Methylobacterium mesophilicum SR1.6/6: one gene and its partners. The main gene of each other region encodes a partner of the protein of the gene in region 2 in a complex. Links are inferred from orthologs where the notes say so. Each region holds a gene or a part of one and is shown on either strand. Other genes may lie near its edges. The genes, in order: MMSR116_RS12480, MMSR116_RS26370 and MMSR116_RS08865.

The links.
Region 1: the proteins of MMSR116_RS26370 (region 2) and MMSR116_RS12480 are in contact, whole or in part, in a crystal structure (PDB 1KMI), measured with the Escherichia coli proteins. The link is inferred for Methylobacterium mesophilicum SR1.6/6 from one-to-one orthologs.
Region 3: the proteins of MMSR116_RS26370 (region 2) and MMSR116_RS08865 are in contact, whole or in part, in a solved structure (PDB 1A0O), measured with the Escherichia coli proteins. The link is inferred for Methylobacterium mesophilicum SR1.6/6 from one-to-one orthologs.

The regions. Positions count from the first base shown.
Region 1 is NZ_CP043538.1:2,623,265-2,626,372, reverse strand. Bases 112-3,069 are described here. They hold MMSR116_RS12480 (protein phosphatase CheZ), read right to left. Parts: upstream 1,970-3,069; coding sequence 1,253-1,969; downstream 112-1,252. Other genes in these bases: MMSR116_RS12475 (L,D-transpeptidase), read left to right, coding at 2,261-3,052; uvrC (excinuclease ABC subunit UvrC), read right to left, coding at 112-1,172. Also shown: more of uvrC, read right to left, coding at 1-111.
Region 2 is NZ_CP043538.1:5,570,722-5,573,837, reverse strand. What follows is about bases 62-3,027. They hold MMSR116_RS26370 (response regulator), read left to right. Parts: upstream 62-1,335; coding sequence 1,336-1,719; downstream 1,720-3,027. Other genes in these bases: MMSR116_RS26360 (creatininase family protein), read left to right, coding at 2,460-3,027; MMSR116_RS26365 (protein phosphatase CheZ), read left to right, coding at 1,829-2,362; MMSR116_RS26375 (bifunctional riboflavin kinase/FAD synthetase), read right to left, coding at 87-1,073. Also shown: MMSR116_RS26380 (DUF2093 domain-containing protein), read right to left, coding at 1-23; more of MMSR116_RS26360, read left to right, coding at 3,028-3,116. UniProt on the Escherichia coli protein: Involved in the transmission of sensory signals from the chemoreceptors to the flagellar motors.
Region 3 is NZ_CP043538.1:1,895,392-1,898,862, reverse strand. Bases 77-3,397 are described here. They hold MMSR116_RS08865 (hybrid sensor histidine kinase/response regulator), read right to left. Parts: upstream 3,010-3,397; coding sequence 277-3,009; downstream 77-276. Other genes in these bases: chpT (histidine phosphotransferase ChpT), read right to left, coding at 3,113-3,397; MMSR116_RS08870 (chemotaxis protein CheW), read right to left, coding at 77-218. In the rest of the region: more of MMSR116_RS08870, read right to left, coding at 1-76; more of chpT, read right to left, coding at 3,398-3,471. UniProt on the Escherichia coli protein: Involved in the transmission of sensory signals from the chemoreceptors to the flagellar motors. CheA is autophosphorylated; it can transfer its phosphate group to either CheB or CheY.

The DNA of each region.
Region 1 (3,108 bases), 2.9 Mb from region 2 along the record:
TGGATCTCGACGCGGTGATCGACGCGGCTCGACAGGGCGGCGGCCACCAGTTCCGCATCCTCGATCTGGTGGCTGGTCAGGATCGTCCGGGGCGCCGGCTTGTCGTCGTAGAACTGGCCGATGAACGAGCCCAGCACCTCGTCGGGCGTCATGGTCCGGTCGGCCTTCGGGAAATAGGCGCGGTTGCCCCAGTTCTGGAAGTTCCGGAAGAAGAACACCTCGATGCAGAACTGGCCGGCCTGCTCGTCCAGGGCGAACACGTCCGCTTCCTCGACGCCCTGGGTGTTGACTCCCTGGACGCCCTGGATGGCCGAGAGCGCGGCGATCCTGTCCCGGAAGCGGGCCGCACGCTCGAACTCCATGGCCTCGGAGGCCTCCTGCATCTCGGCGCGCATCCGATCCTTCACGGCGTTCGACTTGCCCGCCAGGAAGGCGCGGGCCGAGTCCGCCATGGTGGCGTAGTCTTCCTGGGCAATCTCGCCCGTGCAGGGGCCGGAGCAGCGCTTGATCTGGTAGAGCAGGCAGGGCCGGGTCCGGTTCTCGTAGTAGCTGTCCGTGCAGGTGCGCAGCAGGAAGGCGCGCTGCAGGGCGTTCACTGTCCGATTCACCGCCCAGACGCTCGCGAAGGGACCGTAATAGCTGCCCTTCCGCCGCCTTGCGCCGCGATGCTTGACGATCTGCGGTGCGGGGCCGTCATCCGTGACCAGGATGTAGGGGAACGACTTGTCGTCCCGCATCAGCACGTTGAAGCGGGGCTTCAACTGCTTGATCAGGTTGGCTTCCAGGAGCAGCGCCTCGGTCTCTGTGGCGGTGGTGACGAATTCCATCGCCGCCGTCTGCGAGATCATCCGGGCGATGCGATTCGAGTGCGCCTGACCCCGGGCATAGGAGCCGACCCGGTTCTTCAGGTTCTTCGCCTTGCCGACGTAGAGGACGTCGCCCCGGTGATCGAACATCCGGTAGACGCCCGGCGAGGACGGCAGCGTCGACCAGAAGCGGCGGATCACCTCCGTGCCGGCCTGCACGGCGCCGGGCTCAAAATCGAAATCGATCTCCGGCGACTCGTCGGTGGGAAGACCGGCCTCGGGCTCGTCTGCGCCCTCGTCCCGCTCGGCATCGCGGCCGTCGTCGAAGGTATCGGGGGGCAGGTCTGAGAGGGCTCTGCGGCTCATACCGCAGATCTAAGCGTTCCGGCCGCCGAGGGGGACGGGGCCGCCGACAAAAAATGCGCGTCGGCGGCCGATCGAAGCGATCAATCGAACAGCGAGTCGATGTCGCTCTGGTCCACGTGGCCGATATCGTGGTCGAGCTTCGGCCCGTTGAGCAAGCTGCTCTCGTCGTCCAGGGCGGTGGAGACCGGCATGACGGCGATGAGTTCCTTGAAGCTGTCCAGCTCCGACCACGTGGCGATCAGCCGGTCAAGATGTTCCTCGATGAACTTCATCACACCGACGATCTTGCTGATCCGCTGGCCCGTCAGGTCCTGGAAGTTGCAGGCCTCGTAGGCCGTGATCACCCGCTCCAGGATGACGTCGACGTGCGGCTTCATGCCGGGCGGCAGCGTCGTGGCGTTGAGCATGCCGGCATGGCTCTCGATCTCCTCGATCGCGCCGAGGAGCTGCGTCGTCGCGCGCTCCGTCGAGTCCACGACGGCGTCGAGTTCGTCCGCGGCCCGGCGCATGCCCTTGCCGGTGTATTCGGTCCGGTGGAGGGTCGCCAGCTCCGCCTTCGTGCGGGTGATCGCCTCCTTCATCACGTCCAGCTCGGTCCGCATGGCCAGGGCCTCGTGCAACTCGCGCCGGCACGATTCGACCGTCTCGCTGGCGCTCATCTGCGTGATGCGGCGCAGGTCCTGGATGGCGTTGTAGATCTCGTCGAGGCGCTCGCCCGAGGCGGGAACGCCCGCCGGCGGTGGCGGGGCTCCGGGAAGCCCGAGAACGTCTTCAATGCGGTAGCGCTTCTGGGTCATCATCCGGGCGTAGGCGTTCGGGTTCCGTCGGCCCAACTCTCTAACACATCAGTTAGCGGACTGTGACTGCCAAGCTTGCCAACGCATGCGTGGCACTGCGACGAAGAAGCGGCCAAGAATTCGGTGCCCCCGGCGAAGCACCGGCATTGACGTTTGATTCACGCTGAGGCCGTCCGGGCGGGGAGGGCAACGCGGTTCAGCCGGATTCACCACGTTCGTTCACCTGATTCGCCAAGATCCGGCGGGATCCTCCCGCCGCAGCGGGCGTGTGCCCCGGTGCGGGAGGTTGCGATGCGGGGATCGGTCCGTGTGGGTCTGTGGGCGGCCTTGGCCGCGGCTGCCGCCTGCGTGCCCGCGCAGGCGCAACAGGCGCGCTACGCCGAGGGTGGTTACGGGGGCGGCCTGATCGAGTATCTCGTCACAGGTGGGGCCGGGGCCGGGCGGCAGACCTGGCCGCAGCGTTACGCGCAGCCGCAGCGGGGCGAGGCGCCTATGCGGGTCGCGGCCTATTCGGGCGAGCTTCTGCCCGCCGAGCCCGGGCCAGCCCAGGTCTACGCACAGCCACAACCCTATGGGGTGCCGCCGACCGGCGGCTACGGCGCGCCTCAGGCCGATCCGAGCCGCATCGCCCGCGCGGTCGCACCCGAATATCAGCGCCAGGAGGTCGCGTTCCCCGGCTCGCAGAGGCCCGGAACAATCGTGATCGACACTGCGGGCAAGCACCTCTACCTCGTGCAGGCCGGCCAGCGGGCTCTCCGCTACGGCATCGGTGTCGGCCGGCCCGGCTTCGCCTGGAGCGGGCTCAAGACCGTCAGCCGCAAGGCGGAATGGCCGGACTGGACGCCGCCGGCCGAGATGCTCGCCCGCCGCCCCGACCTGCCGCGCCACATGGCCGGCGGCCCGGAGAACCCGCTGGGCGCACGGGCCCTCTATCTCGGCTCGTCACTCTACCGGATCCACGGGACGAACGAGCCCAATACGATCGGGCAATCGGTCTCGTCGGGGTGCATCCGGATGATGAACGACGACGTCATCGATCTCTACGAGCGCGTGCCCGTGGGAACGCGGGTCGAGGTTCTCTGAACGCCTCACGCTTCCCCCAGATACGAGGAAGGCCCGGCCGCGCCTGACGCGACCGA
Region 2 (3,116 bases):
GCGCGCTCGTAACGACCCAGCACGTCCGCCTCCTGCTCGTTGGCCCCTTCTACACGATCCGCACCGCTCGCGGTGCCCCGCGGGGATCAGGCCAGCATCGACCGGGTCGCATCGCGCGCCAGCAGGGCCCGCGCCGCCTCCGCGTCGACGTGCATCCGCGCGACCAGCGCGTCGGCGCTGGCGAACCGCTCCTCGCCGCGGATGTGGCCGACGAACTCCACGGCGATCTCCCGACCGTACAGATCGCCCGTGAAGTCGAACAGGTAAGTCTCGAGCAGCGGCGCGCCGTCGTCGAAGGTCGGCCGGCGGCCGTAGCTCGCCACGCCGTCGCGGAACTGGCCGGGTCCGAGGCGGGCCCGCACCGCGTAGATGCCGTGCGCCAGCCCGCAATCGGGCAGCCGCATGTTGGCGGTGGGGAAGCCGAGCTGCCGCCCGCGCTTGTCGCCGTGACGGACCGGGCCCAGCACGAACCATCGGTAGCCGAGCAGGCTGTTGGCGCGGGCGACGTCGCCGGCGGCCAGTGCGGCGCGGATCGCGCTCGACGAGACCGGTTCCGCCTCGTCCCCGAGGGCGACCGGATCGACGATCCGGCAGCTCAGACCCGTTTCGCGGCAGAGTGCGGCCAGGACGGCCGGCGTGCCCTCGCGGCCACGGCCGAAATGAAAATCGTGGCCGACCACCACTCCGGACAGGCCGAGGGAGGCCTTCAGGAACTCGTGCACGAAGGCGCTGGCCCCCGTGGCGGCCAGCGCGCCGTCGAACCGGCGGACGATCAGCCCGTCGAGCCCGAGGCTGGCGAACACGATCTCCTTGGCGGCGAGGCCTGTGAGGCGGAACATGGGCGCCTCGGGCGTGAAGTAGGCGCGCGGATGCGGCTCGAAGGTCAGGATCGCCGCCGGCCGGCCGGTCTCCCGCGCCGCCGCGCGGACATTCTCCACGAGCCTCCGGTGGCCGAGATGAACGCCGTCGAAGTTGCCGATCGCCGCCACGGCCCCTGCCAGGGATTGCGGCACCGGCATGTCCGGCCCGCAGATCGTGAAGGGCCGCGCGGCCGTCTCGTCGCCTGAGACCATCGGTTGGGGGCTGGATGCTCGGAAGGGTCGGAAGGGGTCGCCTGACATGTCCGCGAGGGGCCCGACGCCACCGGACCCTGCCGAAAGCCGTCCGGAGGGTCAAGCGAGGCGGGACCGCGCGCCCGTGCCGATTAACGGCTTCGCAATGCGGGTGCCCTATTTAAAATGCCGAGCGTCGCAGCTAAAAAGCCGCGTTAGCGAAGCGTTAAACTATCCGGGAGCCGCCGCGGCTTCCCGCCGGGCAATACGGAGCACTTATTCGATGGCTCTCGACTTGAGCATGCCGATCCTCGTTGTCGACGATTACCAGACGATGGTCCGCATTATCCGCAATCTACTGAAGCAGCTTGGATTCGAAGAGGTCGATGACGCGTCCGACGGCACCGCGGCACTGGCGCGCCTCAAGGACCGCAAGTACGGGCTCGTGATCTCCGACTGGAACATGGAGCCGATGACCGGGTACGAGCTGCTGCGCCACGTGCGCGCCGACGAAAATCTTCGGACCACGCCGTTCATCATGGTCACGGCCGAATCGAAGACCGAGAACGTCATCGCCGCCAAGAAGGCCGGCGTGAACAACTACATCGTCAAGCCGTTCAACGCGGCCACGCTGAAGTCGAAGATCGAGGCGGTCTGCGGGAGCTGACCGGCCGCATGCACCGCCCCCGCGCCGTCCAGCCGGTCCGCCGAAGCGCCTGATGGCCCGCAGACGCGGCCCGGCCGGGGCGGGCGTCCATCGATCCGAGGAGGAAAGCATGTCGTCAGCCTTCGCGCGGCAGGCCGAAAGGCGGCTCCGTGAACCGCAGGCCGTGATCTCGGAGCTGATCGAGATCGCGGATTACATCGCGCATCTCCGCGAGGAGATCGGCGCGCTGCGGGCGAACGAGATGAGCCAAGACCGGATTCCGATGGCGCACGAGGAACTCGGCAGCGTCGTTGCGGCCACCGCGGGCGCCACCAACACGATCATGGAGGCCGCGGAGGCGATGCTCGGCCTGCCCGACGGGCCGGGCTACCGGGATGCCGTCGAGGAACGGATCAACACGATCTTCGAGGCCTGCGCGTTCCAGGACATCACCGGCCAGCGGATCGCCAAGGTGGTGGAATCGCTGCGCCTGTTCGAGCAGCGCCTCGCCCGGTTCGTCGGCGCCGTGAAGGCCCGCGACACCGCCTCGCTGGACCCCGCCGAGCGCGCCCGCCGGGCCCGGGCCGAGGACCTGATGCTCAACGGCCCCCAGGCCGCGGACACCATGCCGTCCCAGGACGACATCGACGCGCTGTTCGCCTGAGGCCGTCCCGTCCCGGCCCGTCGACTCCGCCCGGGCAGGCCGGTTAGATCGTCCTCCGAGAGCCGCGACCCGGCGGCGGAGGGAGGCCAGGGCGGATATGGCGGTGCGGCTCTGGTCCGATCTCACGACGGGCGACTTCTCCGGCCGCGACATGCGGCGGGTGATCGCGGTGCTGCCGGTGGCCGCCGTCGAGCAGCACGGCCCGCACCTGCCGCTCTCCACAGACTGCGACATCGCCGAGGGTTACCTCGCCCGGGTGCGCGCGCTCGCGCCGTCCGAAGGCCCCCCGGATCCCGACGTGCTGCTGCTGCCTGTTCAGGCCGTGGGCAAGTCCGACGAGCACGACGCCTTCCCCGGCACCCTGTCGCTGGACACCGGAACGGCGCTCGCCGCCTGGACGGGGATCGGCGCGGCGGTCCACCGCGCCGGATGCCGCAAGCTGGTGATCGTCTCGAGCCACGGTGGCAACAGCGCGCTCATCGACCTCGTGGCGGCGGAGCTGCGCGCCCGCTTCGGGATGGTGGCGGTGACGACGGCCTGGGCGCGGTTCGGCTACCCGGACGGCCTGTTCCCGGACGCCGAGATCGCGCACGGGATCCACGCCGGCGGGATCGAGACCGCGCTGATGCTGGCGCTGCGGCCGGACCTCGTGCGGACCGACCGGATCGCCGATTTCCCGCCGCGGACCCTGGCGATGGCCCGGACCTTGACGCACCTGCGCGCCGGCCGCCCCGCCGCCTTCGCCTGGAAGGCC
Region 3 (3,471 bases), 3.7 Mb from region 2 along the record:
CGGCGCAGACTCATGGCCGTCACCACGCGGCCGCGCAGGTTCAGGAGGCCGACGATCTCGGACGGCGCCAGCGGGACCGGCGTCACGCCCGAGGGGACGAACACGTCGTGGACCCGCTCGATCGCCAGCCCGAACAGGGTCTCGCCGACATAGACCGTCACGAAGTCGTCGGTGGCGCCCGTCTCGGCGGCGGTGGCGTTGGCGTTGGCAGCCTGCATCGGAACTCTCCGGATTCGATCGTCGGTCTCGACCGACTTGGTGCGTGCGGCGCGGCGATCAGGCGGCTTCCGACACCGCCGCGGCGCCGATCTCGGCGAGCGCCGCGATCAGGCCCGCCCGGTCGAACTTCGCCACGAGGTCGGTGATCGCGAGCGCCCGGGCGCGCTCCACCGCGTCGGCGCCGATCGCCCCGGTGAGGCCGACCACCGGAAGTCCCGCGAGCCGCGGCTCGGCCCGGCGCATGGCGGCAACGAGGTCGAAGCCGCTGCGGCCCGGCATCTCCAGGTCGGTGACCACCGCCTCGATCTTGGGATCGGCCTGGAGGGTCGCCAGCGCCGCGTCCGCGCTCGCCGCCGTGACCACTTGGTAGCCCGCCGCCTTCAGCACCGGGCTCAGCATGTCGCGGAAGAAGGCCGAGTCGTCGACCAGCAGGATCGTGGAGACCTGCTCGGGCCGCTTCAGGCCGCGCGCCCAGTCGTCGTAGGCCAGCGGCAGGAAGTGGGCGATGTTGATGATGTCGGTCGCCCGGCCCCGCAGCACCGCCGAGCCGATCAGGTCCGAACGGTCGGCCGCGATCTCGATGTCGAGCCGCTCCTCCACGATGTCGACGATCTCGTCCACCACGAGGCCCATGGCCCGCTCGCCGTCCGAGAACACCACGAGGGCCTGGGTCCCTTCCGACTTGATGGTGATCGCGGCATCCGCCGGGACCAGGGGCATCAGGCGCCCGCGATACTGGATCAGCGCGCGGCCGCCGAGCCACTCGACCTTGGCGCACTCGATCTCCTCGAGGCGGGTCACCAGCGACAGCGGCACCGCCTTGAAACTGCCCTGACCGCCCTTGAACACGAGCAGCGTGGTCTTGGTGTCGGCGACCTCCAGGGCTGCCTCGGCGTCGGCATCCCCGTGGCTGTTGCTGCCCTGGACGCCCTGCGCCACCTGGCGGGCCACGCCGTTCGGATCGACGATCAGCACCACGGCGCCGTCGCCCAGAATCGTGTTGCCGGCAAACATCGGGATGTGCCGCAGCTTCACCGACATCGGCTTCACGACGATCTCCTCCGTGTGGAAGACCTCGTCGACGAGGATCCCGAAGCGCTCGCGCCCGACCTGCGCCACCACCACGAACCCAGCCTGCTCCGTCTCGGCGCCGGCCGCGGCCTGTCCGAGCAGGCCGGTCAGCGAGACGATCGGCAGCAGCCGCTCGCGCAGCCGCAGCACCGGCGCGCCGTTGATGCGCTCGACTCTCTGCGCCCCGGCATCGACCCGCACCAGTTCCAGCACCGCCACCTGCGGCAGGGCGAAACGGTGCTCGCCGGCCCGCACGATCAGGGCGGCCACGATGGCCAGCGTCAGGGGGATCTTGATGGTGAAAGTGGTGCCGCGGCCCGCCGTGGTGGCGATGTCGATCAGGCCGCCGATGGTCTCGATGTTGGTCTTGACCACGTCCATGCCGACGCCGCGGCCCGAGACCGAGGTCACCGCCGCCGCCGTCGAGAACCCGGCGTGGAAGATGAACTTGGCGACCTGGGCGTCGGTCATCCGGTCGATGTCGGCCTGGGCGGCGAGCCCGCGCTCCACCGCCTTCTTGCGGATCGCCGCGAGGTTCAGGCCCTTGCCGTCGTCGGCGATCTCGATCGTGATCGTGCCGCCCTCGTGGTAGGCGGCGAGCCGGATCGTGCCGCGGGCGGGCTTGCCCGCTGCAACGCGCTCCGCAGTCGATTCGAGGCCGTGATCCGCCGAGTTGCGGACCATGTGGGTTAGCGGGTCCTTGATGACCTCGAGGACCTGACGGTCGAGTTCGGTCTCGGCGCCGACCATCACGAGGTCGATCTGCTTGCCGAGTTCGGCAGAGAGGTCGCGCACCACCCGCGGCAGCTTCTGCCACGCGTTGCCGATCGGCTGCATGCGCGTCTTCATCACGCCTTCCTGCAGCTCGGCCGTCACGTGCGACAGGCGCTGCAGCGGGACCTTGTAGCTCGAATCCTCGTGCCGCCGGGCGATCTCCAGGAGCTGGTTGCGGGTCAGCACTAGCTCCGAGACCATGGTCATCAGGTGCTCGAGCGTGTCGACATTCACCCGGATCGTCTGGTTCTTGGCGGCAGCGGTCGTCTCGCCCTCGGCGGCCTCGGCCCGGGCCGGCTCGGTCCGCTCGGCCTCGGCCGGCTCGGCCCGTGCCGGCACAGCTGCCGGGGCCGCGCTGACGGCCGGGGAAGCGGCCGCGGCGACCGAAGCGGGCACGGGCGGCGGCGCGGGCGGCGGCGCGGCGAAATCCGATTCGTCCGGTCCCGGAGCCGCCAGGAATGCGGCCTCCAAGTCCTCTAGGGACACCTCGCCGGGCTTCAGCTCGCGGGCCACGGGCTCGGGCAGAACCGGCTCCGGCGGCGGTGGCGGGGCGGCCTGCTCGGGCTCGCCGGTGCCCGCGGCCATGCGCTCCAGGGCCGAGATCAGGTCGTCGTCCGACCCGGCTGGCTCCGTGCCGGTGGCTTCCAGGTCGGCCAGGATGGCCTTGAGCCGGTCCAGCGTCAGGAGAATCAGCGTGACCGAAGCCGACGTGGCGGGCAGACCGTCACGGAACCGGCCCATCAAGGTCTCGGCGGCGTGCGCCAAGGCCTCGAGGCGCGGAAGGCCGAGAAATCCGCAGGTTCCTTTGATCGTGTGGACGAGACGAAAGATGTTCCGAAGAATTGTCTCGTTATTCGGATCCTGCTCGAACCGAACTAGTTCTGCGTCGACCGTATCGAGATGCTCCCCGCTCTCGGTCAGAAACTCGCGAAGCAGGTCGTCCATAAGCGCTACTCGTTACGCGGAGAAGGTCTCGCGCAACCTACTTACTCGCGCGGGGTTAGGGAAGCGTTTCCGTTCCGACCCCGCGCCGCTGTTTTGAAGAATCTTACGCGAGCGCCGTGTCCGAAGCTTCTCCATCACCCGCATCAAGTGTCGCGATCACTGTGGGCGTCGCGCTGATCGTCACTTCATCATCCTGGATGGCGAAACGAACATCCATGGCAGCGGCCCGGGCCACGAGGCCGGCGTAGAACGGCAGGATGCCGTGGGCGTCGACGGTGCCGCTCTCGGGCCTGCCGGCCATCAGCTCCTCCACGTGCGGGGGGATGCGGGCATGCGAGCCCTTCGCCTTGAGTACGAGGCTGGGCGCCTCGCCGTCGCCCGACACCACGACGTCGATCACCCCGCCGCGCGGGATCGCCGAGGTCGCGATCATCACGAGGTTCAGGAGCAGCTTGACCTTGT